DNA from 4 places in the Streptomyces sp. NPDC029674 genome. Region 4 is predicted to be linked to each of the others. Evidence: riboswitches for the same ligand, from Rfam matches in the RefSeq annotation. Region 4 holds a riboswitch; each other region holds the start of a gene.
What was found. Region 4 has a riboswitch for cobalamin ahead of ACI2L3_RS20030 (ABC transporter substrate-binding protein). Riboswitches for the same ligand answer to the same signal wherever they lie in the genome.

Region 1: another riboswitch for cobalamin. It lies ahead of ACI2L3_RS28575 (energy-coupling factor ABC transporter permease); the one in region 4 lies ahead of ACI2L3_RS20030 (ABC transporter substrate-binding protein).
Region 2: another riboswitch for cobalamin. It lies ahead of metE (5-methyltetrahydropteroyltriglutamate--homocysteine S-methyltransferase); the one in region 4 lies ahead of ACI2L3_RS20030 (ABC transporter substrate-binding protein).
Region 3: another riboswitch for cobalamin. It lies ahead of ACI2L3_RS22555 (ribonucleoside-diphosphate reductase subunit alpha); the one in region 4 lies ahead of ACI2L3_RS20030 (ABC transporter substrate-binding protein).

The regions. Positions count from the first base shown of each region.
Region 1 covers NZ_JBJDPY010000013.1:109,515-116,590, forward strand. Annotated here, with positions in the region: gene ACI2L3_RS28565 (PTS ascorbate transporter subunit IIC) at 1-1,260, shown strand, start outside; gene ACI2L3_RS28570 (APH(3') family aminoglycoside O-phosphotransferase) at 1,314-2,144, shown strand; cobalamin riboswitch at 2,262-2,446, shown strand; gene ACI2L3_RS28575 (energy-coupling factor ABC transporter permease) at 2,476-3,186, shown strand; gene ACI2L3_RS28580 (energy-coupling factor ABC transporter substrate-binding protein) at 3,186-3,557, shown strand; gene cbiQ (cobalt ECF transporter T component CbiQ) at 3,564-4,313, shown strand; gene ACI2L3_RS28590 (energy-coupling factor ABC transporter ATP-binding protein) at 4,346-5,212, shown strand; gene ACI2L3_RS28595 (endo alpha-1,4 polygalactosaminidase) at 5,191-6,141, opposite strand; gene ACI2L3_RS28600 (SGNH/GDSL hydrolase family protein) at 6,191-7,075, opposite strand.
Region 2 covers NZ_JBJDPY010000004.1:127,898-134,973, reverse strand. Annotated here, with positions in the region: gene ACI2L3_RS11055 (alpha/beta fold hydrolase) at 138-1,079, shown strand; gene ACI2L3_RS11050 (TetR/AcrR family transcriptional regulator) at 1,134-1,793, shown strand; gene ACI2L3_RS11045 (LysR family transcriptional regulator) at 1,820-2,788, opposite strand; gene ACI2L3_RS11040 (LLM class flavin-dependent oxidoreductase) at 2,799-3,674, opposite strand; gene ACI2L3_RS11035 (GNAT family N-acetyltransferase) at 3,766-4,281, shown strand; cobalamin riboswitch at 4,306-4,527, shown strand; gene metE (5-methyltetrahydropteroyltriglutamate--homocysteine S-methyltransferase) at 4,693-7,011, shown strand.
Region 3 covers NZ_JBJDPY010000009.1:139,709-146,784, forward strand. Annotated here, with positions in the region: gene ACI2L3_RS22555 (ribonucleoside-diphosphate reductase subunit alpha) at 1-1,449, opposite strand, end outside; cobalamin riboswitch at 1,580-1,716, opposite strand; gene ACI2L3_RS22560 (GNAT family N-acetyltransferase) at 1,765-2,265, opposite strand; gene mctP (monocarboxylate uptake permease MctP) at 2,345-3,973, opposite strand; gene ACI2L3_RS22570 (DUF3311 domain-containing protein) at 3,970-4,224, opposite strand; gene ACI2L3_RS22575 (CstA-like transporter-associated (seleno)protein) at 4,346-4,543, opposite strand; gene ACI2L3_RS22580 (carbon starvation CstA family protein) at 4,540-6,654, opposite strand; gene ACI2L3_RS22585 (GntR family transcriptional regulator) at 6,755-7,076, opposite strand, start outside.
Region 4 covers NZ_JBJDPY010000007.1:433,244-440,319, reverse strand. Annotated here, with positions in the region: gene ACI2L3_RS20040 (helix-turn-helix domain-containing protein) at 1-655, shown strand, start outside; gene ACI2L3_RS20035 (VOC family protein) at 652-1,101, shown strand; cobalamin riboswitch at 1,146-1,331, shown strand; gene ACI2L3_RS20030 (ABC transporter substrate-binding protein) at 1,397-2,440, shown strand; gene ACI2L3_RS20025 (FecCD family ABC transporter permease) at 2,437-3,498, shown strand; gene ACI2L3_RS20020 (ABC transporter ATP-binding protein) at 3,495-4,331, shown strand; gene ACI2L3_RS20015 (metallophosphoesterase) at 4,465-5,277, shown strand; gene ACI2L3_RS20010 (VOC family protein) at 5,289-5,750, opposite strand; gene ACI2L3_RS20005 (TetR/AcrR family transcriptional regulator) at 5,853-6,449, shown strand; gene ACI2L3_RS20000 (helix-turn-helix domain-containing protein) at 6,991-7,076, opposite strand, start outside.

The DNA of each region.
Region 1 (7,076 bases), on a different contig from region 4:
ATCCTCGGCTTCGCGGTCAGCCTGCTCCTCGCCCGCTTCACTCCGCTGCGGTACGTCTTCCTGACTGGTCATCACATGCTGTTCATGGCAACGCTGTTGACGATGGTCCTTGCCGTCGCGGGCCGGTCGTCGTGGGTCGTGGTCGTCGTCGGCGGCGTACTGCTCGGCATCCTGCTGGTGTCCCTGCCCGCCTTCGCGCACCCCTGGACCAAGCGCGTCACCGGCAACGACAGCGTCGCCATCGGCCACTTCGGGACGGCCGGGTACATCGCGGCGGGCGCGACCGGACAGTTGGTGGGCCGCCGCAGCCGCAGCACGGAGGAGATGAACCTCCCCGAAGGGCTGCGCTTCCTGCGCGACTCGATGGTCGCGACCGCCCTGTCCATGGTCCTGATCTACCTCATCATGTCGCTGGTCTTCCTCGGGAAGGCCGGCAAGGAGGAGGCGTTCAAGGCCTTCGGCGAGAGCGGCGCGGCGGGTGCGAGCGGCGTCGGCGACTACGTCATGCAGTCCGTCATGCAGGGCCTGCAGTTCGGCATCGCCGTCGCCGTGATCCTCTTCGGCGTCCGCACGATCCTCGGCGAACTCGTCCCCGCCTTCCAGGGCATCGCCCGGAGACTCGTGCCCGGCGCGGTGCCCTCCCTCGACGCGCCCATCGTCTTCCCGTACGCGCAGAACGCCGTCCTCGTCGGCTTCATCTGCAGCTTCGTCGGCGGCCTCGTCAGCCTCGGCCTGCTCGCCTGGATCTTCCACCCGGCCTTCGGGCTCGCCCTCGTGCTGCCCGGCCTGGTCCCGCACTTCTTCACCGGCGGCGCGGCCGGTGTCTACGGCAACGCGACCGGCGGCCGCCGCGGCGCGGCACTCGGCGCCTTCGTCAACGGCGTCCTCATCACCTTCCTGCCCGCGCTGCTCCTGAAGGTCCTCGGCGCCTTCGGCGAGGAGAACACGACCTTCGGCGACGCCGACTTCGGCTGGTTCGGCACGCTCGTCGGCTACGCGGCCAAGACGGGGGAGACCGGCGGAATCGTCCTGATGCTGCTGATCGGCGCGGCCGTCCTGCTCGGCGCGATCGTCGTCCAGAAGCGGGTCGTGGAGACCGGCTGGGACCCCGGCGCCCACCGCGACGCGCTGCTGCCGCCGAACGACGTGGCCCGCACCCCGGCCGCCGACACGGCCTCCGGGGACTCCGCGCCCGCGTACGCGAAGATCGCAGCCCCGCGCGGAGCGCCGAAGCCCCCTCCGCCGCCCGGCCGGGCCTAGAACGGCCGGAAATATCGGGTGGGGGCCGCAGGGAGCCGCCTGCCATGATGCCGATCATGAGCAGCGATCTGCGGCGGAGGTACGCCGCGTACCGATGGACTTCCGCGACGGACGGCGCATCGGCCGCCGAGGTGCACCACCTCACCGGAGCCGGAGCCGGAGCCGCCGAACCCGAGTTGTACGTGAAGACGGCCCCCGTCCCCCACGACGGCTCGCCCTCCGAACTCGCGGGCGAGGCCGACCGCCTCGCCTGGCTGGCCGGCCGGGGCATCCCCGTGCCGCGCATCGTCGAGCGCGGCGCCGACGACCGCCTGGCGTGGCTGGTGACCGAGGCGGTGCCCGGCAGGCCGGCCGCCGACGAGTGGCCTCCGGAACAGCGGTTCGCGGTGGCGGAATCGCTCGCCGACCTCGCCGCGGCCCTGCACGGACTGCCCCTGGCGGACTGCCCGTTCGACCGCGGCCTGACGGTCACCATGGAGCAGGCCGCACGCAACGTCGCCGACGATCTCATCGACCTGGACGACCTCGACGACGAACGCGCCGGCTGGTCCGGGCAGCACCTCCTCGACGAACTGCACCGCACCCGCCCGGCGGCGGAGGACCCGGTGGTCGCCCACGGCGACCTCACCCCGGAGAACGTCCTGCTCGACCCGACGACCTGCCGCGTCACCGGAGTCATCGACGTCGTCCGGCTCGGCCGGGCGGACCGGCACACCGACCTCGCCATTGCGCTGCGGGAGCTGACGCACGAGGAGGACCCCTGGTTCGGACCGGCGCACGCCGAACGGTTCCTGCGGCGGTACGAGGAGCGGACGGCAGCCGGGGCCGACGTGATCGACGACCGGAAGCTGGCCTTCTACCGGCTGCTCGACGAGTTCTTCTGACCGGGCGGGCCGGACGGCCGGGCGGCCTCTGAGCAGGGGCGTACGCGGTGGTGGTGTGCGCTCGGGTGTGCCACCGCCGTGACCGCCGTGCAAGTTGTCAGGCAGATCAGTTGCGCACTAGTGTCACCACGCCTTGGTGCTCGGGAAATCCGGTGTGATGCCGGTGCGGCCCTCGCCACTGTGATCGGGAAGTCCGGCTCCAGCCCTCGCGGCAGCCACTGGGTACGCACGTACCCGGGAAGGCGGAGTCCGGTCGGTACGACCCGTCAGCCAGGAGACCGGCCAAGGCACGTTGTCCATCCACGAGGTGCTGGAGAGGGTCTGCTGAGCCATGCACATAGCCGAGGGTTTCCTCCCGCCGGCGCACGCGATCGCCTGGGGCGTAGCGTCCGCGCCGTTCGTCGTCCACGGAGTCCGCTCCCTGACCCGTGAGGTCAAGGAACACCCGGAGAGCACGCTGCTCCTCGGCGCCTCCGGGGCCTTCACGTTTGTCCTTTCCGCGTTGAAAATCCCTTCGGTGACGGGCAGTTGCTCGCATCCGACGGGGACCGGGCTCGGGGCGATCCTGTTCCGGCCGCCGATCATGACGGTGCTCGGCACCATCACCCTGCTCTTCCAGGCGCTGCTGCTCGCCCACGGCGGACTCACCACCCTGGGCGCCAACGTCTTCTCCATGGCGATCATCGGCCCCTGGGCGGGCTACGCGGTCTACCGGCTCCTCAGGCGGTACGACGTGCCGCTCATGGTCACCGTGTTCTTCGGGGCGTTCGTCGCCGACCTGACCACGTACTGCGTCACCAGCGTCCAGCTGGCCCTGGCGTTCCCCGACCCCGGCAGCGGGTTCCTGGGCGCCCTGGGCAAGTTCGGCGGCATCTTCGCCGTCACCCAGATTCCCCTCGCGGTCAGCGAAGGCCTGCTCACCGTCCTGGTGATGCGCCTGCTCGTGCAGTCGAGCAAGGGCGAGCTCACCCGCCTCGGCGTACTGCCGCAGCGCAAGGGGACCACCACGACGACCGAGACGCAGACGGGGGCCAGTGCCTGATGAGCCGGAACGCGAAGATCAACACACTGCTGCTCCTCATCGTCGCCGCGCTCGCGGTGCTGCCCCTGGCGCTCGGCCTCGGCGACGACGAGGAAGAGCCGTTCGCGGGGGCCGACGCCCAGGCCGAGACGGCGATCACCGAGCTGAAGCCGGACTACGAACCGTGGTTCTCGCCGCTGTACGAACCCCCGTCCGGCGAGGTCGAGTCGGCACTCTTCGCCCTCCAGGCGGCCATCGGCGCGGGCGTCCTCGCGTACTACTTCGGGCTGCGCAAGGGACGCCGCCAGGGCGCGGAACAGGCACGCGCCGAGCAGGCACGCGCGGAACAGGCGCGGGCGGAAGAAGTGCCGTCCGACATCGGGCAGGACTGACCCGGCGTGCTGCCCATCGACGCGGCGGCGCACAGCAGCCGCTGGCGCCGCCGGCACCCCGTGGACAAGGCCGTGCTGGGCCTCGGCCTCACCGCCCTGGCCATCTCGCTGCCGCCCTGGCCGGGCGCCGTCCTGGTGCTGGTCACCGCGCTGGTGCTGCTGCTCGGCCCGGCGGGCGTGGAGCCCGGCAAACTGTGGCGCGCCTACCGCGTGCCGCTCGGCTTCTGCGTGACCGGGGCGCTGACCCTGCTCGTCCAAGTCGGCGGTCCCGGCGGGTTCGTGGCGTTCGCGGACGGCGGTCCTGCGCGCGCGGGGGGTCTGCTCCTGCGGACCTCCGCCGCCTCGCTCGGCGTGCTCCTGTTCGCGTTCACCACGCCGATGTCGGACCTGCTGCCCCGCCTGGTGAAGGCGGGGGTGCCCGCGCCGGTCGTGGACGTGGCACTCGTCACGTACCGGATGAGCTTCCTGCTCCTGGACTCCATGAGCCGGATCCGGCAGGCGCAGGCCGCCCGGCTCGGCCACACCACCCGCGCCGCGACCTGGCGCTCCCTCGCCGGTCTCGGCGCCACCGCGTTCGTGCGGGCCTTCGACCGGGCGGGCCGGCTGCAGGCCGGGCTCGCCGGGCGCGGCTACGACGGCACCCTGCGCGTCCTCGTGCCCGAGGCCCGGATCTCCCGGCCCTTCCTGGCCGCGGGCGCGGCACTGCTCGTGGGCCTGGTGGCTCTGACCCTCGTACTGGAAAGGTTCCTCCCATGAGCACCATGAGCGCCGGCAGCGGCACGAGCGCCGTGAGCGAACCCGTGGTCGCTCTGCGCGCGGTGTCCTACGCGTACGAGGACGGGCCCACCGTGCTCAGCGGCCTGGACTTCGACGTCGTCGAGGGCCGCGCCCTCGCCCTGCTCGGCCGCAACGGCAGCGGCAAGACCACCCTCATGCGGCTGCTCAGCGGCGGACTGCGGCCCGCCGCGGGCGAGCTGACCGTCGAGGGCGTCCCCGTGACGTACAACCGCAAGGGCCTGACCCGGCTGCGGACCACCGTGCAGCTGGTCGTGCAGGACCCGGACGACCAGCTGTTCGCCGCCTCGGTCGGACAGGACGTCTCCTTCGGCCCGCTGAACCTCGGCCTGCCCGACGCCGAGGTCCGGGCCCGGGTCGCCGAGGCGCTCGCCGCACTCGACATCGTCGCGCTCGCCGACCGGCCCACCCATCTGCTCTCCTACGGCCAGCGCAAGCGGACCGCCATCGCCGGAGCCGTGGCGATGCGCCCCCGCGTGCTCATCCTCGACGAGCCGACCGCGGGCCTCGACCCCGACGGCCAGGAACGCCTCCTCGACACCCTGCAAGGCCTGCGGGACACCGGGACGACCGTCGTGATGGCGACCCACGACGTCGACCTGGCCCTGCGCTGGGCCGACGACGCGGCGCTGCTCACGCCCTCCGGGGTGCGGACCGGGCCGGTGGCCGAGACGCTGGCCCGGCGCGACCTCCTGGCGGAGGCCGGGCTGCACCTGCCGTGGGGGATCGCCGTCGGCGAGCTGCTGCGCACGTACGGCCTGGCGGCGGAGGCGGCGCAAGAGCCGCGTACCGCGGAGGAGTTGGCGGCCATGGCTGCCGGGGCCCCCGGCCCGGACTCTCAGCAGTGCCGGTACACGTAGCCGTCCTCGCCCGCGGGCCGGACGTCGCGGTCGCGCAGCGTGACGGACAGCTCCTTGCCCCACGTCTGGCAGGCGGTGTCGAAGTCCTTCGTCACGTACTCGATGTCGAAGACCTTCCCGTCGTACGCGGACACGAAGTCCGGGCACTCCTTGTAGCGCGCGCACTCCTCGGTCACGGCGAAGTCGAAGCCGATCCGCTCGCGGTGGTCGAGCAGGTCGGTGGTGTTCTTCTGGGCGATGGCCAGCCCCTCGCTGTGGGCGCGCCGGGCCAGGAGCCGGGCGAAGGCGGCCGCGTCACCGGTGGTGAGCAGGCCGTCCGAGCGTTCGTAGGAGTCGAGGTTGTCGGGCTCCACCGCGTCGAAACCGGCCTCCGCGCAGCCGTCGATCCACTTCCCGACGATCTCCGCGAGCGCCGCGCGCTTCTTCTCCGTCGAGATGTCGAGCAGGGGTTCCTGCCAGTCCTCGTCGACGACCTCGTGGCCCTCCTCGTCACGCAGCAGAAGAGTGCTGTGCTCGCGCTGCCACCAGCGCGCGGCCGCCTTGCCCGGCTGGGCCTGGAAGGCGTTGACGTAGCAGATGTTGTAGCGGCCCGGGGCGGGGTCGGCGGTGCGGTCGCGCGAGACGGCGCGCACCTTCGACGGTGGCGCGTACGGGCCGCCCAGCTGGTAGTCGAAGGCCGCGTCGACAGGAGGCTGCCGCACCTCGTCGCGGCCGGATCCGCCGGAGTCACCCGGTCCGCCGGACCCGGCGGTCGAGCATCCGACGCATCCGGCGAGGAGGGCTCCGACGAGAAGGGCGAGGAGCGGCGCGCCACCCCGACCGGTGCGCGTGCGTCGGCGGCGCGAGGTGTCTGCCGAGCGCCGCGCGGAGGGGTGCTCGTCGCTCCGCGCGGAGCCGTTCTTGCTGGTACGCCACTTGATCACGGTCACCCGGACAGGATCGCAGCCCCCGCCCCCGGCCCGTGCGCCGGGCGTCCGGTCAGGAGAGCTTCAGCGCCTTGGCCGCCTCCGTGGCCATCCCCGCCTCGCCGAGGGCGTTGGGATGCACGGGCACGAAGTTCGTGCCGAAGAGGACCGGCTCGATCCAGCGCCGGCCCACGGGCTGACAGGCGTCGTGCGCGTCGGACGCGGCGGCCAGGTCGACGAACGTCGTGCCGGTCTCGGTGGCGGCCCGCTGCGCCGCGCCGTTCAAGTGCGTCTGCACGTCACGGAGGTAGGGGACGTCGCCGTCCGCGATGGGCAGCTTGGCGAAGCAGCCGGGCACGGCCTTCGCGGGGGTGATCCACGGGTAGCCGAGGATCGCGATCCTCGCCTTCGGTGATCTGTTCCTGATCTCGTTGAGGGACGCCTTGATCGCCGGGTACGTCTTCGTCTCGATCTGGTCCTTGAACATGTCGCCGTACTGGTCCTTGCACGGACTGCCCTTGCCGCCGGAGAGGACGCCCGCGCTGCCGCAGGAGAGGATCGCGTTGATGAACGTGTTGTTGTCGTTGCCGCCGATGGTGAGCGTCACCAGCTCCGTGTCGCTCTTCAGCGCGTCGAACTGCGGGGCCACGCCCGGGTACTGCGACGTGGTGAAGTGTTTCGTCTGCGCGCCGCCACAGGTCACGTCGGTGAGCCGGGCGCCGGACGAGGCGGCGATGAGGTGCGGGTAGTTCAGCGACGTGCGGGCGCAGAGGAGAGGCGCCCGCGTGTCGAGGGGCAGCACGCCCGAACCGGCGCTGTAGCTGTCGCCGAGGGCGACGTAGCGCAACGGGTCCCGGGTGTCGGTGGCGGCCGCGGGGCCGGCGCCGAGACCGAGAGCGGCGATTCCCGTGACGGCGGCGAGGGCCGCCACTGTGCGGCGCGGGGCGGGCATGCGCATG
Region 2 (7,076 bases), on a different contig from region 4:
ACGTATTTGAATCCGGGTTCAGGTTCAAGCCCTCACGGTCCACAGCCCTCGCGCCGGGGCAGGGCTGCGGGGGCGCCCTGTATGTTTGAACCCAACGTCAAGTTCAGTAGCTGGAACGCCGCACGGAGGTTCTGCGCATGACGACACACATCTCGACCGCCCAGTGGGAGCGGGTCGCGACGCGCGAGGTCGCCTCCGGCGACATCACCCTCCGCGTCTTCGACCACGGCGACGCACGGCCGGGCAAGCCCTTGGTGGTGCTCTGCCACGGCTTCCCCGAGCTGGCGTTCTCCTGGCGGCACCAGGTCTTCGCGCTGGCTGAGGCGGGGTACCGCGTGCTCGCCCCCGACATGCGGGGTTACGGCGGGAGCTCGCGCCCCGCCGACGTCGACGCGTACGACATCCTGACGCTCTGCGGCGACCTGACCGCGGTCCTCGACGACGTGGGCGCCGACGACGCCGTCTTCGTCGGGCACGACTGGGGTGCCATGGTCGTGTGGCAGCTGGCCCTGGCCCATCCGGAGCGGGTGCGCGCGGTGGCCGGGATGAGCGTGCCGGTGACGCGGCGGGCTCCGGCGCCGCCGCTGCCGATCCTGCGCAAGCGCCTCGGCGACGACTTCTACATGGTGTGGTTCCAGGAGCCCGGCGTCGCGGACGAGGCCCTGAGCCGGAACGTACGCAGGACGCTCACCGCGAGGGAGATCTACTCCGCCCGGTGGGCCGATCAGGAGGAGGAGCAGTCGCCGCCCCCGCCGTGGCTCGACGACGAGGAACTCGCCTACTACGTCGACACGTTCGAGCGGACGGGCTTCACCGGCGGCCTCAACTACTACCGCAATCTGGACCGCAACTGGGAGCTCACCGGGCACCTGGCCGACCGTCGCGTCACGCAGCCCTCGCTGTTCGTCACGGGTTCCAAGGACCCCGTCGGGCAGTTCATGCCCGCGAAGGACCTCGACCTGATGCTGACCGACCAGCGCGGCCACGTCGTGCTCGACGGCGCCGGCCACTGGATCCAGCAGCAGCGGCCCGACGACGTGAACGCCGCTCTCCTCGAGTTCCTCTCCACGGTCGGCTGATAACCTCCGCTGCCACCGATACGTACAGGTTCGACCGACAGTGAATGGATCGCAGTGGCTGCCCAGGCCCCGGCCGCAGACGGCGGTCAGAAGCAACCGATCACGCCCCGCAGCGCCCGCGGCGTCAGGACGCGCAACGCCCTGATCGCCGCCGCGCGCGAGGTCTTCGAGCGCGACGGGTATCTGGACGCCCGCATCACGGACATCTCGAAGGCGGCGCACGTCGCCTCCGGGTCGTTCTACACGTACTTCAACAGCAAGGAAGAGATCTTCCAGGCGCTGGTCGAGCAGGTACAGGAGGAGATGCTCCACCCGCACCTGCGCGAGCGCACCGGCATCACCGATCCCCGTGAGCTCATCGACGCGTCGAACCGCGAATACTTGCGCGCGTACAAGAAGAACGCCCGCCTCATGGCGCTCTTCGAGCAAGTCGCCCAGGTGGACGAGCAGTTCATGGCGCTGCGCATCGAGCGCGGCAACGCCTTCGCCCGGCGCAACGCCAAGCTGATCCGGACCCTCCAGGAGAATGGTCAGGCCGACACCGGCCTGGATCCGCTGATCACCGCGCACGCCCTGTCGGTGATGGTGAGCCGCATGGCCTACATGGTGTTCGTGCTCGGGCAGCGCATTCCCTACGAGCGGCTCGTCACGACGCTCAACACAATCTGGGAGAACGGGCTGCGGCTGCGGGACCCGGCGCCGCCCGAGGACTGACCGGCGGCGGGGCTCCGGACGCGCCGCTACCAGCCGCGCGCGGACTCCAGCAGGTGGTCCCTGACCAGGGCGACGTGCGGGTTGTCCGAGGAGCCCGGCCGCTGCACGAGGTAGCCGGTGTTGATGGGCGGGTCGTCCGGATCGGCCAGCAGCACCAGGGCGCCCGACGCGAGCTCGTCGAGGCAGAGGTAGCGCGGCAGCACGCTGAAGCCGACGCCGCCGACGACGGCGCCCTTGACCGCGCGCAGGTCGGGCATGGTGACGGCGGGCTTGCAGACCAGCCGCTTGCCGAAGACGTGGCGCCAGTAGCGGCGGACGATGGGCAGATCCTCCGCGTACGCCACCAGGGGGACGCCGTGCAGCGCCGCGGGCCCGTCGGCGGCGAAACGCGCGGGCCCGCCGATCCGCTCGACCCAGGCCGCCGACGTGACCAGGACGAACTCCTCGTCGGCCAAGGGCACGGCGGCGAGGGCCCGGCCGCGCGGCCGGGTCGTGGCGATCAGCAGGTCGTGGCGGCCCGCACGCATCTCCTCCAGGAGCTCCTCCGTCAGTCCGGTCGCGATCCGCAGCAGCACCCCCTTCTCCACCAGAGGCGCGAGCCGGGGCAGCACACAGTGGGAGAGGAGCTCCGCGGGGCCCGCCACGTGCACCGGCTCGGCGGAACCGTCACCTCCGTGGCCCGCGACCTCCGCGAGGGCGTCCAGGGGGTCGATGACGCGGGACGCCAGCTCGTCCGCGAAGGGCGCGGGAGCGGCGCCGCGCGGCAGCCGCTCGAACAGTTCCCGGTCGAGCTGTCGCTCCAGGGCACGGATCTGCGCGGTGACCGTCGGCTGCGACAGGCCCAGGAGCCGCGCGGCCGCCGTGAAGGACCCGGAGCGGTAGACCGCCAGGAACGTGCGCAGCTGGTTCAGGTCCAGGGGCGCGGTGCCGTGCGCACCGCCCGGCGCCCCGGCCCCCGCCCCCGGGGGCCCCGCGTCAGCGTTCGTCTTTCCCATGCTCAGGAGCCTAAGGGCTGACCAGGGGGCGCACCTCGTCCGTGACGAAGCGGATGAATCCCTCGGGGTCCGGTTCATCCGCGGTGGGCTGCAGGACGACCGTGTCGGCGCCCGCCTCGGCGAGCCGCCGGACGGCTTTCGCCACGTCCTCGGCGTCCCCGGCGGCGCCGAGTGCGGCGACCCCGTCCAGGCCTTCGCGCCGCTGCTCGGCACGGAGCCGGGCCTCGGCGTCGGGCCCGGTCGCGGTGAGGAGGTAGACCACTACGGGGTGCGCCCCTTCGCGTCCGGCCGCCTCCCTTCCTTCCGCGATGAGTTGACGTGCCCGGCGCACCCCTTCCGGTGTCGTGCTCGCGTCCAGGATGGTGCCGTCGGCGGCCTCTCCGGTGAGCCGTACGGAGCGGGGGCCGCGCGCACCGGCGTAGACGGTGGGGGCCGACGCGGGCGGCCAGTCGAGCTTGACGCCGTCGAGGTGGACGTACCGCCCCCGAACCGTGACGCGTTCGCCGGCCAGCAGGGCGCGCATCGCGTCGAGGTGCTCGCGCAGCAGGGTCAGCGGTGACTCGGCCCGCGCGCCCACCTGCCCCATCCAGTCCTGTACCCCGTGCCCGACGCCGAGCATGACGCGGTCCGGGAAGAGCCGGTGCAGTGTGGCCGCCTCCATCGTGGTGAGGGCGGCGTTCCGCAGCGGCACGGGCAGCAGTCCGACGCCCACACGCAGCCGCTCGGACCAGGCGAGGGCGGCGGCCGCGCTCGCGATGCCGCTCTCCAGGAAGCAGTCCTCCCAGAGCCACAGCTCGTCGAGGCCCGCCTCCTCGGCCGTGCGCACCATGGCGCGCAGGCGCTCGGGGGGAAGCTGGGGACGGAACACCACGCCGAGAGTCGTCATGACGCCTTCCTATCTCGCTCCACGCCGACGATCAACAGCCTTTCCGTGTAAGGGTTGTCGTGCACAAGGGCGTTACATGAGAGTGATCGTCATGAGTCAGCCCACCGCCCAGGCCACCGATCAACCCGCCTCGCTCTCCACCCACGTCCGGAAGGCGGTCGAGGCCGACCTGCCCGAACTCGTGCGCCTGCGGGCCCTGCTCTTCGAGACCCTCGGCGGGGAGTACTTCAACCCCTCGCCCGGCGAGGACGACTGGCGCCACGAGCTCGCCCGCGTGCTGAAGGAACAGCTGACCGCGGACGCCGCGCGCATCCTCGTCGTGGACGGCGAGCACGGGCTCGCCGCCTGCGGCATCGGCACCGTCGAGCAGTGGTTCCCCGGCCCCCACAACCGCAACGGCCGGGTCGGCCACGTGATCGGCGTGGTCACCGACCCCGCGTACCGCCGACGCGGTCACAGCCGCGCGATCATGCGAGCCCTGCTCGACTGGTTCCGCGCGCAGGAGGCCTCGCGCGTCGACCTGTACGCATCCCCCGAGGGCGAACCGCTCTACCGGAACCTCGGCTTCGTCGACCATCCCGACCCGGCGCTGTACTGGCGCCCCTGATGGCCCATCGACGGCCGGGCCCGTAAGGTGACCCGTGCAGCTGGTTCGCCCCGTCCGCCAGACGGGAGCGTCGCAAGAGGGAACCCGGTGGGAATCCGGGACTGCCCCGCAGCGGTGAGCGGGAACGACCGCCGTCACACGCACTGGGACCGTAGAACGGTCCTGGGAAGCGACGGCCAGTAGGCGTCCTCCCCCGGGAGGATGTGCCCGCGAGTCCGAAGACCTGCCCGCTGTCCGCGCGCGAACCGTTTCGGGCGCGGATATTCCGGTGACCTCGAGGGCGGGTCGGCGCACACATCGGACGGACGACCGCGGCTTCCGCGCGAACCCGTACCGTCCGGTCAGTGCTTCCCTTCGCGCTCTCGTCCCGTCCCCGGGATCTCAGGGATTCATCTCGCGAAGGAGATCTCCGTGACCACCACACCCGCGGCCGCGACAGCACGGGCCACCGTGTACGGCTACCCCCGCCAGGGCGCGAACCGCGAACTGAAGAAGGCAATCGAGGGTTACTGGAAGGGCCGCGTCACCGCCGACGCCCTCCGTACCGCCGCCGCCGACCTCCGCCGCGCCAACTGGCGGGACCTCGCGGAGGCCGGCATCGGCGAAGTGCCGACCGGCGACTTCTCGTACTACGACCACGTCCTGGACACCACCGTCATGGTCGGCGCCGTCCCCGAGCGGCACCGCGCCGCGGTCGACGCGGACCCGCTCGACGGCTACTTCGCGATGGCGCGCGGCACGCAGGACGTGGCGCCGCTGGAGATGACGAAGTGGTTCGACACCAACTACCACTACCTGGTGCCCGAGTTGGGGCCGAGGACGGTGTTCGGCGCCGACTCCGGCAAGCAGGTCGGCGAGTTCAAGGAGGCGCGGGCGCTCGGTCTGCCGGCCCGGCCCGTCCTCGTCGGTCCCGTCACCTACCTGCTCCTGTCGAAGCCGGCGCCCGGGGTGGCCGCCGGCTTCGACCCGCTGACCCTCCTCGACCGGCTCCTGCCGGTGTACGCCGAGGTGCTCGCGGACCTGCGCGCGGCGGGCGCCGAGTGGGTCCAGCTCGATGAGCCCGCCCTCGTCCAGGACCGCACACCGGCCGAACTGAACGCCGCCGAGCGCGCCTACCGTGACCTGGGCGCCCTCACCGACCGCCCCAAGCTGCTCGTCGCCTCCTACTTCGACCGGCTCGGCGATGCCCTGCCGGTGCTCGCCAAGGCGCCGGTCGAAGGGCTCGCCCTCGACTTCACCGAGGCGGCCGCCGCCAACCTCGACGCGCTCGCGGCCGTGGGCGGACTGCCCGGCAAGCGGCTGGTCGCCGGTGTCGTCAACGGCCGCAACATCTGGGTCAACGACCTGGAGAAGTCGCTGGCCACGCTCGGCACCCTGCTCGGTCTCGCCGACCGGGTCGACGTCGCCGCCTCCTGCTCCCTCCTCCACGTCCCCATCGACACGGCCCTCGAACGGGACATCGAGCCGCAGATCCTGCGCTGGCTCGCCTTCGCCCGCCAGAAGACCACCGAGATCGTGACCCTCGCCCGGGGCCTGGCCAGGGGCACCCACACGATCTCCTCCCAACTCGCGGCGAACCGCGCCGACCTGGCATCGCGGGCGGCCTCCCCCATCACCCGGGATCCGGCCGTCCGCGCCCGCACCGGGGCCGTCACCGACGCCGACGCACGGCGCTCGCAGCCGTACCCGGAACGGACGGCGGCCCAGCGCGCCGCCCTCGGCCTCCCGCTGCTGCCCACGACGACCATCGGCTCCTTCCCGCAGACCGGGGAACTGCGGACGGCCCGCGCCGATCTGCGGGCCGGACGGATCGACGGCGCCGGGTACGAGGAGCGCATCAGGGCCGAGATCCAGGAGGTCGTCCGCTTCCAGGAGAAGGCGGGCATCGACGTCCTGGTGCACGGCGAGCCCGAGCGCAACGACATGGTGCAGTACTTCGCCGAACAGCTCACCGGCTACCTCGCCACACAGCACGGCTGGGTCCAGTCGTACGGCACCCGCTATGTGCGGCCGCCGATCCTCGCCGGTGACATCTCCCGGCCCGAGCCGATGACGGTGCGCTGGACGACGTACGCCCAGTCCCTGACCGGCCGTCCCGTCAAGGGCATGCTGACCGGCCCTGTCACCATGCTCGCCTGGTCCTTCGTCCGCGACGACCAGCCGCTCGGCGACACCGCCCGCCAGGTGGCGCTCGCCCTGCGCGACGAGGTGAACGACCTGGAGGCGGCCGGGACCCCGGTCATCCAGGTCGACGAGCCCGCGCTGCGCGAAACGCTGCCGCTGCGCGCCGCCGACCGCCCCGCCTACCTGGCCTGGGCCACCGAGTCGTTCCGCCTCACCACCAGTGGGGTGCGTCCGGACACGCAGATCCACACACACATGTGCTACGCCGAGTTCGGCGACATCGTGCAGGCGATCGACGACCTCGACGCCGACGTCATCAGCCTGGAGGCGGCCCGCTCCCACATGCAGGTCGCGCGCGAACTCGCCGCCCATGGGTATCCGCGCGAGGCGGGCCCGGGCGTGTACGACATCCACTCCCCGCGCGTGCCGAGCGCCGAGGAGGCGGCGGCGCTGCTGCGCAAGGGGCTCGACGCCATCCCGGCCGAACGGCTCTGGGTCAATCCCGACTGCGGCCTCAAGACGCGCGGCTGGCCCGAGACCCGTTCCTCCCTGGAGAACCTGGTCGCGGCCGCCAGGACGGTCCGAGAGGAGTTGTCCGCGTCCTGACGCGGTGTGAGATGCCGGGCGGGTGGGGCAGCGTGCGGCCCCACCCGCCCGGCAGGGCACTCGCA
Region 3 (7,076 bases), on a different contig from region 4:
CCGCTCCCAGTCGATGTCCCCGTCGCGTACGAAGGCGCCGAGGTTCACGGACCCCAGGTTGCAGACGGCGGTCTCCCCGTCGTCCGTCACCTCCAGGATCTCCGTGCAGAGGTTCGAGGAGTGCACGGTGTGGCCGGGCTCGGCGGTCTGGTTGGCGGTGCGGTTGGCGGCGTCCTTGAACGTCATCCAGCCGTTGCCGGTCTGCGCGAGGGTGCGCATCATGCGGCCGTACAGGTCGCGGGCCGACATCGTCTTCTTCGCGAGCCCGGCGGCCTCCGCCTTCCGGTACGCGGCGTCGAACTCCTCGCCCCACAGGTCGACGAGCTCGGGCACGTCGGACGGCGAGAACAGCGACCACGGCTGGTCGGCGGCGACCCGGCGCATGAACTCGTCGGGGATCCAGTGCGCGAGGTTGAGGTTGTGCGTGCGCCGCTGGTCCTCACCCGTGTTGTCGCGCAGCTCCAGGAACTCCTCGATGTCGGAGTGCCACGTCTCCAGGTAGACCGCGGCCGCGCCCTTGCGCCGCCCGCCCTGGTTCACGGCGGCGACCGAGGCGTCCAGCGTCTTCAGGAACGGCACGATGCCGTTGGAGTGCCCGTTCGTGCCGCGGATCAGCGAACCCCGGGAGCGGATCCGGGAGTACGAGAGGCCGATGCCGCCCGCGTGCTTCGAGAGCCGCGCGACCTGGTGGTAGCGGTCGTAGATCGAGTCGAGCTCGTCCAGCGGGGAGTCGAGGAGGTAGCAGGACGACATCTGCGGGTGGCGGGTGCCGGAGTTGAAGAGCGTCGGCGAGGACGGCAGGTAGTCCAGGCGGCTCATCAGGCCGTAGAGCGCGGCGACTTCGTCGACGGCGCGGGCGCTCCCATCCTCGGCGAGGCCGCTCGCGACGCGCAGCATGAAGTGCTGCGGCGTCTCGATGACCTGCCGGGTGATGGGGTGGCGCAGCAGATAGCGGCTGTGCAGGGTGCGCAGGCCGAAGTAGCCGAAGCGGAAGTCGGCGCCGTCGGCGAGCGCGGCGTCCACGAGCGCGTCGAGCCGGGCCGCGTGCTCCGTCACGAAGGACGCCGTGCGGTCGGCGATCAGGCCCTCGCGGTGGCCGACGGCGATCGACTCGGTGAAGGAGCGCACGCCCTGCGACGCGGCCTCGGTGGCGATGGAGAGGCTGAGCAGCCGCGCGGCGAGCCGGGAGTACGCCGGGTCCTCGGAGATGAGCCCCGCGGCCGCCTCGGTCGCCAGCTCCCGCAGCTCCGCCTCGTCGGCCCGGGCCGACCGGCCCCGCAGCGCCGCGGCGGCGACCCGGCCGGGGTCGGTGTCGGGGAGGTCGGCGGTGAGGTCGGTCAGGGTGCGCAGCAGTACGGCACCCGGTCCGTCGGTGCCTTCGGCACCCTCGGTGCTGTCGGTGGGCTGCGGTGCCCGCGCTGACGCAGGTTCGGCAGGCGCGATGGTCACGTGGAGCTCTCCCTCGCTCGGCTCTGGGCCTGGGGGAGGGGATGGCACACACGGGCGCACCCGGGCAGGGCGGCGTACCGCGTCCACCGGCCCATTCCACGAGGCCCGGACGGTCGGCACCCGGGCCGGACGGCTCGGGTGCACTGCCGGCAGGTCTTCGGACTCCGCGTACGACAAATGCGTACACGTCTACCGTTGCGGGACAGTTCCGGACTTGCACCGGATTCCCCTGCGGCGACAGCGAGCACGAGCATACATCTTGTGCCGCGCTCCTGAAGCGGGCCCACATCTTGTGTCGGCCCAGGGGGCTTGCGGCTAGAGCTTCAGCGCGTACGCCAGCAGCGGCACCGTCTCGATCGGCCTCCAGTCGCGCTCGGGCGTCCGCACGAAACCGAGGCGCTCGTACAGCCGGTGGGCGGCGTGCATGGACGTCTGCGTGGACAGGACGAGCGCGCCGCGACCCGCCTCCGCGGCGCGCCGCACGCACTCCCGTACGAGCGTCTCGCCCACGCCCCGGCCGCGCGTCCCGGGGGAGACGGCCAGCATGCGGATCTCCGCCTCGCCGTCCCGCGCGATGTCGGCCATCGGGCCGCCGGCCGGCACATAGGTGACGCAGCCGAGTATCTTCCCGTCCGCCGCGGCCACCAGGACCTCGGCCGCCGCCGCCCGCGACGGCACGTCGCGCAGCACCGCGAGATAGGGGTCGTCCGCCCCGAAGTCCAGGTGTCCGCCGTCGAGATAGGCCTGCGCGGTGAGGTCGCCGAGCGCCTCGTACTCCTCGGGGTGCGCCCCTCTGATGGTGATCGTGAAGTCCATGGGGCGAAGTGTGCAACAGGAGTACGACGATGGGCCGCCGGTTTTCCGGCGGCCCATGTCACGTGCGGGGGAGCGGTGTTCAGTGTCCGGCGCCCGCCGTCGCCTTCGGGAGTTCCTGTACGACGCCGGGGTCGCCCGCGTCCGCCGTGTAGTCCTCCGGCGACGTCTCGTCGATGCCCTCGGGGGCCTTCAGCGCCTTCAGGACGAAGGTGAGGACCACGGTCACGACGACGTTCAGGACGAACGCGGTGAGACCGATGTAGCCGATCTCGCCGATGCCCGGGATCGTGTCGGAGGAGCCACCGAAGTGCTTCTGCGTGGGCGAGGCGACGCCGTACGCGGCGAGCGTGCCGTAGACCATGCCGACCGCCCAGCCCGCGAGCAGCGCCCAGCGGTGGAACCACCGGGTGAACAGGCCGCCGACCAGCGCGGGCATCGTCTGCAGGATCCAGATGCCGCCGAGCAGCTGGAAGTTGATCGCCACGGTCTTGTCCATGCCGAGGACGAAGACGAGGGCGCCCACCTTCACCATGAGCGAGACCAGCTTGGAGACCTTGGTCTCCTGCTCGGGCGTCGCGTCGGGCTTGAGGAAGTCCTTGTAGATGTTCCGGGTGAAGAGGTTCGCGGCCGCGATGGACATGATGGCGGCCGGCACGAGCGCGCCGATGCCGATCGCCGCGAAGGCGACGCCCGTGAACCAGTCGGGGAACATGTCCTCGAAGAGCTGCGGGATCGCGAGCTGGCCGTTGTCGACCTTGACCCCGGCCGCGATCGCCATGAAGCCGAGCAGCGCGAGCAGGCCCAGCATCAGGGAGTACAGGGGCAGGATCGTGGTGTTGCGGCGGATCACGTTGCGGCTCTTGGAGGAGAGCGTCGCCGTGATCGAGTGCGGGTACATGAAGAGCGCGAGGGCCGAGCCGAGCGCCAGCGTCGCGTACGTCCACTGACCGGCCTCCGGCGGCGCGAGCGCGCCGCGCGGCTTGTCGGTCGCCGGGTTGGTCTGCGAGAAGGCGTCGCCCGCCTTGGCGAAGACGTCGTCGAAGCCGCCGAGCTTGATCGGGATGTAGATGATCGCGACGACGATGACGAGGTAGATCAGGCCGTCCTTCACGAACGCGATCAGCGCGGGCGCGCGCAACCCCGACGAGTAGGTGTACGCGGCGAGCACCGCGAACGCGATCAGCAGCGGCAGGTCCTTGATGAACCAGTTGGTGTCGGGCCCGCCGCCGATGCCCATGACGTCGAGAACGGCCTGGATGCCGACCAGTTGGAGCGCGATGTACGGCATCGTGGCGAGGATGCCGGTGACCGCGACCGCCAGCGAGAGCCCCTTGGAGCCGAAGCGTCCGCGCACGAAGTCGGAGGTGGTCACATAGCCGTGCTTGTGCGAGACGGACCACAGGCGCGGCAGGAAGGTGAAGATCAGCGGGTAGACGAGGATCGTGTACGGCACGGCGAAGAAGCCGGCCGCGCCCGCCGCGTAGATCGCCGCGGGGACGGCCACGAAGGTGTACGCGGTGTAGAGGTCGCCGCCGAGCAGGAACCAGGTGACCCAGGTGCCGAACGAGCGGCCGCCGAGGCCCCATTCGTCCAGGCTCTGGTCGTTCTCGGCCTTGCGCCAGCGGGCGGCCAGGAAGCCCATGACCGTGACCGCGAGGAAGAAGAAGATGAAGACGGCGAGTGCGACGCCGTTGACTCCGTCGTTCATGACCGCGCCTCTTCCTTGCGGGCGCGCTGGTCACGCTGCCACAGCTTGTACGCGATCATCGTGAGCACCGTGGAGATGAGCACCCACAGCATCTGGTACCAGTAGAAGAACGGGATGCCGATGAAGGTCGGCTCGATCTTGGCGTAGGAGCTCACCCACAGCATCGCCACGAAGGGCGCGACAAGGCAGACGGCGATGACCACGCGGACCGGCGTGACGACCGGTCTGTTCACTTCCGGCGCATCTGACATAGCGCGGCTCCGTTCCCTCACTTATCCCGTGCTTAACGTGCGGGAAATCTAAGCGAGAGTCTTGATCTATGGAACCCCTGTCCGGATAACGGACGAGTCACCGGACCGTCGATGTGCCTGCTCAGCAGCAGCGGAAGCCCTGTCGCGGGTCCGACTCCTGTTGGTCTGTCCGCATGCGCTCAAATGCGCGGCGGCTGGGGACGGCTGCGGCCGGATGGTCCCTTCGCAAATGAGCCACATAGCGGTCGTACGCCGACTCGTCCGTCAACTCCCGTGCGTACCAGCGAATCCACCGCAGCCCTCGCAACACCCACGTCATGGGGTGAGCTCCCGCTTCTCCTCCGCGGTCGCGAAGAGCCCGGCCGGCGCGGCCAACTTCGACTCCACGTACGGCGCTTCGCTCAGCCGCGAGGCTGCGGGGTTGCGGACGTGCCGGACGCACACGCGGGCCGCGTCCACGATCACGATGACGATGAGCAGGGCGAGGGTCGCCGAAAGGACGCCGTCCACCGTGGAGTTGGTGACGACGGTGTGCATGTCGTCCATGGTCTTGGCGGGCGGCAGGATCTTGCCCTCGTCGATGGCGTCCTGGTAGTTCGCGCGCTGCTGGAAGAAGCCGACGCGCGGGTCGCTGGAGAACACCTTCTGCCAGCTCGCGGTGAGCGTCACCGTCGCGTCCCAGGCGAGCGGAACGCCGGTGATCCAGGCCCACTTGAGGCGCCCGGACTTGACGAGCAGCGTGGTGCAGACGGCGAGGGCGACGGCCGCGAGGAGCTGGTTGGCGATGCCGAAGATCGGGAAGAGCTGGTTGATCCCGCCGAGCGGCTCGTGCACGCCCACCCAGAGGAAGTATCCCCACAGACCGGTGACGAGGGCGCTCGTGATGATGAGTCCAGGTTTCCAACTCACCCTCTTGAAGGGCTTGTAGACGTTCCCGAGCATGTCCTGCAGCATGAAGCGGCCCACGCGCGTGCCCGCGTCCAGCGCGGTCAGGATGAAGAGCGCCTCAAACATGATCGCGAAGTGGTACCAGAAGGCGCGCATCGAGCCGCCGGTGACCTTCGAGAAGATCTCCGAGACGCCGACCGCGAGCGTGGGCGCGCCGCCGGTGCGGGAGAGCAGCGAGGACTCCTCGACGTTCTTGGCGGCCTGCGCCAGTTCGGCCGGCGAGATGGAGTACCCGAAGCCCGCGACGGCCTTCGACGCCTCCTGGACGGTGTCGCCGACGACGCCCGCCGGCGCGTTCATCGCGAAGTACAGGCCCGGGTCGATGATCGAGGCCGCGACGAGCGCCATGACCGCGACGGACGACTCCATCAGCATGGAGCCGTAGCCGATCATCCGGACCTGCGTCTCCTTCTGGATCATCTTCGGCGTCGTGCCCGAGGAGATCAGCGCGTGGAAGCCGGAGAGCGCCCCGCAGGCGATGGTGATGAAGACGAAGGGGAAGAGCGAGCCCGCGAATACGGGCCCGTCGCCGCGCGAGGCGAAGTCGGTCACCGGGTCCATCTTCAGCGTGGGCAGCGTGACCACGACGCCGAGCGCGAGCAGGACGATGGTGCCGATCTTCATGAAGGTGGAGAGATAGTCGCGCGGCGCGAGCAGCATCCACACCGGCAGGATCGAGGCGACGAATCCGTACGCCACCAGCCAGATGACCAGCGTCGAGGGTGCCAGCGTGAAGGTGTCCGCGAGGGACGACTCGGCGACCCAGCGCCCGCCGACGAGTGCGAGCAGCAGCAGCGCGATGCCGATCAGCGAGACCTCGCTGACCCGGCCGGGGCGCAGTACTCGCAGGTAGAAGCCCATCAGCAGGGCGATCGGAATGGTCATCGCGATGGAGAAGGTGCCCCACGGCGACTCGGCGAGCGCGTTGACGATGACCAGCGCGAGCACCCCGAGCAGGATGATCATGATGGCGAAGGTGGCGAGCAGCGCGGCGGCGCCCCCGAACGGGCCGATCTCCTCGCGCGCCATCTGCCCGAGCGACTTGCCGTCGCGCCGCGTCGAGAAGAACAGCACGACCATGTCCTGCACGGCGCCCGCGAAGATCACGCCGACGATGATCCAGATGGTGCCCGGCAGATACCCCATCTGGGCGGCGAGGACCGGGCCCACCAGCGGCCCCGCGCCCGCGATCGCCGCGAAGTGGTGGCCGAGCAGCACGCGCCGGTCGGTCGGATGGAAGTCGATGCCGTTGTCGAGCCGCTCGGCCGGGGTGGCGCGGGTCCTGTCGACCTTGAGGACTTTGTACGCGATGAACTTCGAGTAGAAGCGGTACGCGATGGCGTACGTGCCGAGGGCCGCCGCCACCATCCAGGCGGCCGACACCTCCTCGTCGCGGGCGAGTGCCAGGACGGTCCAGCCCGTGGCGCCGACCAGCGCGACGAGGGACCAGATGACGATGGATCGAGGGTTCGCTCTGCGCACCGGGTCGTCCTCCCGCTCATCTTGCGATGACGTTCATCGTGCGATGACGGGAGGAACCTAGGGCAGGGAGGTGATCCGCGCCAGACCCCCGGGTGTGCGGTCAGTCCGTGGGTCTCTTGAGGCGGGCGACGAACTTGTACCGGTCGCCGCGGTAGACGGAGCGCACCCACTCCACCGGCCGGCCGTTTCCGTCCTGCGAGTGACGGGAGAGGAGCAGCATCGGCAGGCCGACGTCGGTGCCGAGCAGGCCGGCCTCGCGCGGGGTGGCGAGGGAGGTCTCGATGGTCTCCTCGGCCTCCGCGAGGTGCACGTCGTACACCTCGGCGAGCGCCGTGTAGAGGGAGGTGTACTTGACCAGGGAGCGGCGCAGGGCGGGGAAGCGCTTCGCCGACAGGTGGGTGGTCTCGATGGCCATCGCCTCG
Region 4 (7,076 bases):
GGGCGGCCTGCACCAGAGCCCCGCGTACGTCGTCCAGCCCGAGCACGAGGCGGGCATCCAGCTCGCCGTGCACCCCCTCGCGGCCCGCCCGCTCCTCGGCCTGCCCGCCGCCGCCCTTGCCGGACAGCTCGTTGTCGGCGGCACCGACGTCCTCGGCGACCGGGCCGCCGAGATCCGCGAGCGCCTGTGCGGCCTCGACCGCTGGGAGGACCGCTTCGCCCTCCTGTCGGAGTACCTGCGGCGGCGCGCGGCCGCGGACCGCGCCACCGGATCCGTACGCCCGGAGGTCGCCGAGGCCTGGGCGTGGCTGGCCCGGCACGGGGGCGCGGGCACCCTCGGCGGCCTGTCCCGGCACGTCGCGCTCAGCGAGCGCCGGCTGACCGCGCTGTTCCGCGCGGAGACCGGGCTCAGCCCCAAACAGGCCGCCCGCCTGATGCGTTTCCAGCACGCCAAGGACGCCGTGGTCCGCTCCGTCGCGGCGGGCGGTCCGCCGGACCTCGCCCGGGTCGCCGCCGACACCGGCTACTACGACCACTCGCACCTCGTCCGCGACTTCCGGCAGTACACGGAGGCGAGCCCCACCGGCTGGCTGGCCGAAGAGCGCCGGAATATCCAAGCCGGGGCGCACGGCGGAGGCGAAGAGTGGAAGACATGAACACCACACCTGAAACCACCCCCGACACGACACTCGAGATGACACCCGCCCCCGCCATCTGGCCGGCCCTCCAGGCCCAGGACGCCCCCGCGCTGATCGACTTCCTCGTCGGCACCGTCGGCTTCCTGCGCACCGCCGTCTACGAGGACGGCGGCCGCGTCGCCCACGCCCAGCTCGACTGGCCCGAGGGCGGCGGCATCATGCTCGGCTCGTACGACCCCGAGTCGGCCGCCGAGGCCTGCGGAGAGCCGGGCACGTCCGGCGCCTACGTCGTCACCGACCACGTGGACGCCCTGTACGCCCGCCTCACCGAGGCCGGCGTGAAGATCACCCGTGAGATCGAGGACAAGCCGTACGGCAGCCGCGAGTTCGGCATCGCGGACCCCGAGGGAAACCGCTGGTCCTTCGGGACCTACCGCGGCGAGCCGAGGCCCGGAGCGGGCTGAGGACCGGACCGGGCCGAGGCCCGGACCGGCCCCTTGAAGACGCGTGATAACTTGCGCAAGCCAGTCAAACCCACACCTGGGCCAGGGAATCCGGTGCGAATCCGGAACTGACGCGCAGCGGTGAGGGGGACGGGCGGGGCCACGGCCACTGGGTGTCTCCGGACGCCCGGGAAGGCGCCCCGCCCGGCCGATCCCGAGTCCGAAGACCTGCTGGCGCCTCCGCTCGCACACCGGGCGACGGAGGTCGTGACGCAGGCCAGGCTCCGCGTATGAGCCGTGACACCCAAGGGATCGCGTGTCCTCGACAGCCCGTATATCCGCCCTGCTCTGCACCTGCGTGCTCGCACTCACCGCGTGCGGCGACGGCTCCGGCTCCGCACGGAAGTCCGGGGGCGGGAAGGCCGACGGCTACCCCGTCACGGTCACCGCCTGCGGCAAGGACGCGAAGGTCGACGCGCCGCCGCAGCGGGCCGTCTCCCTCGACCAGGGTTCCACGGAGATCCTCCTCACCCTCGGCCTCGCCGACCGCATGGCGGGCACCGGCACCTGGACCGACCCGGTCCCGAAGAGCCTGGAGAAGGCCAACGCGAAGGTGGAGCGGCTCGCCGACCGCTACCCGTCGCTGGAGAAGGTCCTCGCCAAGGAGCCGGACTTCGTCAGCGCCTCCTTCCTCTACACGGTCGGCAAGGGCGGCGTCGCCGACCGCGCGAAGTTCACTGAACTCGGGGTCCCCGTCTACGTCTCGCCCACCGACTGCGCGGGCAAGGACAACGACGGCGCCGGCGACGGCAAACGCCTCAAGACCCTCACCATGGACACCGTCTACGGCGAGGTGCGCGACCTGGCGAAGGTGTTCCACGTCGAGAAGCGCGGCGAGAAACTGATCGCCGACCTGAAGCGCCGCGTCACGAAGGCGACGCGGGACATCGACAAGGCCGCCGCCTCCGACACCACGCTCCTGTACTGGTTCGCCAACTCCGACGCCCCGTACATGGCGGGCTGCTGCGGCGCGCCCGGCATCATCACCCGCGAGCTCGGCGCGAAGAACGTCTTCGACGACACGCGTGAGGAATGGCCCCAGATCAACTGGGAGACCGTCGCCGACCGCGACCCCGACGTCCTCGTCATCGGCGACCTCACCCGCAAGTCGCAGTCGGCCGAGAGCGCGGCCGCGAAGATCAAGTTCCTGGAGACCAACCCGGCGACCAAGAACCTGACCGCCGTGAAGAAGAAGCGGTACGTGCTGCTCAGCGGCCAGGCCATGAACCCCACGATCCGCACGGTCGACGGCATCGAGCAGGTCGCGGCAGGGCTGCGGAAGTTCGGGCTCGTCAAGTGACGGAGGCGGCACCCGTACTCGCCCCAGCGCCCACCCCCGTCTGGAAGGGGGTGCGGCACGGGCTGCTGTGGCTGGCCGGAGCCGCCGCGCTCGTCCTGTCCGTCTCCGTGGCCGTCACCATCGGCCCGGCGGACATCTCCGTGCCGGACGTATGGGCGACGGTCGCCGCCCACCTCGGCTGGGGCGACAGCCCGCTCACCCCGATCAGGGACGGCATCGTCTGGAACCTGCGGATGCCGCGCACCCTGCTCGCCGCGGTGTGCGGCGCGGGCCTCGCGGTCTGCGGGGCGGTCATGCAGTCCCTGCTCCGCAACCCCCTCGCCGACCCGTTCGTGCTCGGGGTCTCGTCCGGGGCGTCCACGGGAGCGGTCGCGGTCGTCGTCCTCGGCGTCGGCGGGGGAGTGGTGTCGGTCTCCGCGGGCGCCTTCGCGGGCGCGCTCTGCTCCTTCGCGCTGGTCCTGCTCCTCAGCCACACGCTGGGCGACACGACGGACCGCGTCGTGCTGTCCGGCGTGGCGGCCATGCAGCTGTTCTCCGCGCTCACGTCGTTCGTCGTCCTCACGGCGGGCGACGCGGAGACCACCCGCGGCATCCTCTTCTGGCTCCTCGGCTCGCTCAGCGGGATCGGCTGGACGGACGTCTGGCTGTGCGGGGCCGTGCTCGCGGTGGCGCTCGCCGTCTGCCTCGGCCACGCCCGCACGCTCGACGCCTTCGCGTTCGGCCCGGAGGCCGCGGCGGCGCTGGGTGTCCGGGTGGCCCGCACGCGGCTCGTCCTGCTCTGCACGACCGCTCTGCTCACCGCGGCCCTGGTCAGCTCGGCGGGCGCCATCGGCTTCGTCGGCCTCGTCCTGCCGCACGCGGCCCGCGCGGTCGTCGGCTCCGGCCACGCCCGGCTGCTCCCGGTCACGGCGCTCGCCGGCGCGGTCTTCCTGGTCTGGGTGGACACGCTGGCCCGCACGGCCCTGGACCCCCAGGAGGTCCCGGTCGGCGTGGTGACCTCACTCATCGGCGTACCGGCGTTCGTGGCGGTGCTGTACCGGACGCGGAGGACGTCATGACGTACGACGTGCTCCTTCCCGGTGCCGGTACCGATGCCGGTGCCACGGGCCTCCGCGCCGACCGCGTCTGCCGGGAGGCGGGCGGACGCCTCGTCGTCGACGGCGTCAGCCTCGCCCCGCCCGACGGCGCCATGGTGGGACTCCTCGGCCCCAACGGGTCCGGCAAGTCCACGCTCCTGCGCCTCCTCGCGGGCGTCCTCGCCCCCGCCTCCGGAGTGGTCACCCTGGACGGCCGCCCGCTGCCCGACACGGGCCGCCGCGAGGTGGCGCGCCGGATCGCCGTGGTCGAGCAACACGCGTCCACGCAGGTCGAGTTGACCGTACGGGATGTCGTACGTCTGGGCCGTATCCCGCACCGCCGCGCGTGGTCGACCCCCACGCCCCACGACGAGCGGGCCGTACGCGAGGCCCTCGCCCGCACCGGGCTCACCGAACGCGCCGCCCAGGCCTGGCACACGCTCTCCGGCGGCGAGCGCCAGCGCGTCCAGATCGCCCGCGCCCTCGCGCAGGAACCCCGCGAACTCCTCCTCGACGAGCCCACCAACCACCTCGACATCCAGCACCAGCTGGACCTGCTGTCCCTCGTGGCGGAGCTCCCCGTGACCAGCGTGATCGCGCTGCACGACCTCAACCTGGCGGCCATGTTCTGCGACCACCTGCTGGTCCTCAAGGAGGGCATGGCGTACGCGGCGGGCACCCCGGCGGAGGTCATCACGGAGAAGCTGATCGCGGAGGTGTACGGGGTGCGGGCGGTGGTGACGCCGGGGGAGGACGACGACTCCGGGAGCGGGCCGGAGGGCGGGCGGCCTTCGGTGCGGTTTCTGCGGGGCTGAGGGGCGGGGGCGGGGGCGGCGCCCAGGCCAGAGGCGTACGAATGGCCCTTAACACGGCTCCACCGGCGCCCATAGGTTCACCGAAGGGTGCCAAGTGGCCCTTGAGGAACCGCGAGAAGGAAGGCCCGCAGCGATGCCAGAGACACCGGCCGTGCCGACGACAGCACCGATATCGGTGATCGCGCACCTGAGCGACACCCACATCGACACCCGCGAAGAGGACGGCGGACGCAGCATCGCCCGTACCCGGGCGGTCATGACGTACTTGAACGACCTCCCGTACGACCTCGACGCCGTCATCGCCACCGGCGACATCGCCGACCACGCGACCCCGTCCGAGTACGAGGCGGCCCGCAAGCTCCTGTCCACCCGGCACCCCCTGCTGACCTGCCCCGGCAATCACGACGAGCGCCGCGCGTACCGCGAACACCTGCTGGGCGAGCCCGCGAGCACGGCCCCGGTCAACACCGCACACATCACGGACCGCTTCACCCTGGCCCTGTGCGACACCTCGGTCCCCGGCGAGGACCACGGCCGCCTCGAGGACGAGACCCTGGACTGGCTGTCCGCCCTCCTCACCGACACCCCGCCCGAACGCCCCGTCCTGATCGGCTTCCACCACCCACCGATCCCACTCAACACGCCCTACGTGGACGGCATCCGCCAGCTCGACGAGCACCGCCTGGCCGCCCTGACGTCACGCCACCCCAACGTCACCGCCTTCCTGGCGGGCCACGCCCACACGCCCGCGGCGGCGACGTTCGCGAACCGCCCCCTCCTGGTGGCCCCGGGCGTGGTCTCCACGCTGCGCCTCCCCTGGGAGGCCCAGTCCCACCCCGCCCACCACGTCCACCGCGACCTGCCCCCGGCGGTCGCCTTCCACGTCCTGGACGCCACGAACCGCCTGACGACGCACTACCGCCCGGTCCCGCTCGATTCCCCCTGAACGCGTCCTCTTCAGGCACCGGCGTACTGAGCGGCGAACTCCTCGCTGGGCGGTACGACGGTGATGACGTCGATCAGCACGCCGTCGGGCGCGGCGACGATGAAGTGGCGCTGGCCGAACTCCTCCGTACGCAGCGGAAGCACCTCGGCCAGCCCGGCCTCCACCACGAGGCGCCGGTGTTCGGAGTCCACGTCGTCCACCTCGAAGTTCAACAGCAACCCGCCCCCGAGCGCGGCACGGTGACCCTCCGGGACGGTCGGGTGACCGTGCTCCAGGAGGGCCAGCTCGTACTGCGGGGCATCGGGACGCCGAAGGCTGACGTACCAGTCCGCCTCGAAGGTCACTTCGAACCGGAGGTGACGGGTGTAGAAGTCGCGGGCGGCGGCGATGTCGCGGGTGGCGAGCACGGGATAGAAGCCGGTGAGGGCGGCGGTGGCGGTGGCAGCGGCCGCGCCCGTGAGTTCGTCCGTCATGACAAGGGACCTCCAGTCCAGTTGCTTCACATACCCGGGGTATGCGAAGTGTGAGGGGCGTTAGCATACCCTCGGTACGCGAAATGGAAAGGGCGGTGCGCGATGGCGGTCAGCCGGGCGGAGCAGCGGGCGGCGACACGGCAGGCGCTGCTTGCCGAAGGGCGGCGCCGGTTCGCCGCGGACGGATACCACCACGTGGTGCTGGCCGAAGTGGCGCAGGGCGCCGGGGTGACCAAGGGGGCGGCCTACCACCACTTCGACAGCAAGGCGGGCCTCTTCAGGGCCGTCGTCTCCGAGGTCCAGCGGGAGCTCGGCGAGCGGGTGGCGACGGCGGCCGAACGCCACGAGGACCTGTGGGAGCAACTCCGGGCCGGCTGCCGGGCGTTCCTCGCCGCGGGAACGGACCCGGCGGTACGGCAGATCCTGCTGGTCGACGCACCGGCGGTACTGGGCTGGGACGAGTGGCGAACCCTGGACGAGGAGTCCTCGGCCCGCCACCTGACAGAAGCCCTGGCGGCACTCGCCGCAGCGGGACTCATCCCGGACCAGCCGGTGGAACCCCTGTCCCGCCTGCTCTCCGGGGCGATGAACGAGGCCGCGCTCTGGATCGCCCGAGGCGGCGACCCGCAAGCGGGCGAGCAGGCCCTCGACCGTCTCCTGTCGGGCCTGCGCACCGAGACGACCCGGGCGACGTCGTAAAGCCCTGGCCGGAAGTAGCGGGTAATCCGTGCGCGGACGTGCCTCAGTGCGCCGCCCCCGCTGCGCTCGGCCGCCCCGTGCCCTATCGGCGGGCGCCGGGCCCGCCTACGGTATGTAGCAAAGGCAGGGACCAGCACACCCGTACGGGGACTGTGCCCCCGTCTTTCTCGGCTCCCAGACCCTGGGCCGCTTGCAGGACAGGACGGCCCAAGTCGGCCGGAACCCTCTCATCCTTGCAGCGGACGCAGAGGGCCCGGCATCCCGTCCTCCCACCCCGGAGCGACTCCCGCACGCTCCGACAGGGAGGACCACGGCGCGGGGGCACGTGTGGAGGGGAGCCCCTTGTTCCCGCGTCGCGCGGCCATCGCCGACCGCCGACTGCCGGCGGTGGCCGCGCCACAGAACAGCGTCCCCGCCCCCTGGGGGAACGGGGGCGGGGACGCTGTGCGGCAGGTATGCCATGCGACACGGCGAAGCCCCTCACCTTGAGCGGCTACCGCTCGCGCGGTTGCGTATTGCGAACGATCCATCGACCGTGTGATCAATCGAGTTCCCGTAGGGCTGCGACCAGCCGGCGCCCCTTGGCGGGAGACCGTCGCATGAGGACGGCCGCCACGGTGTGCAACT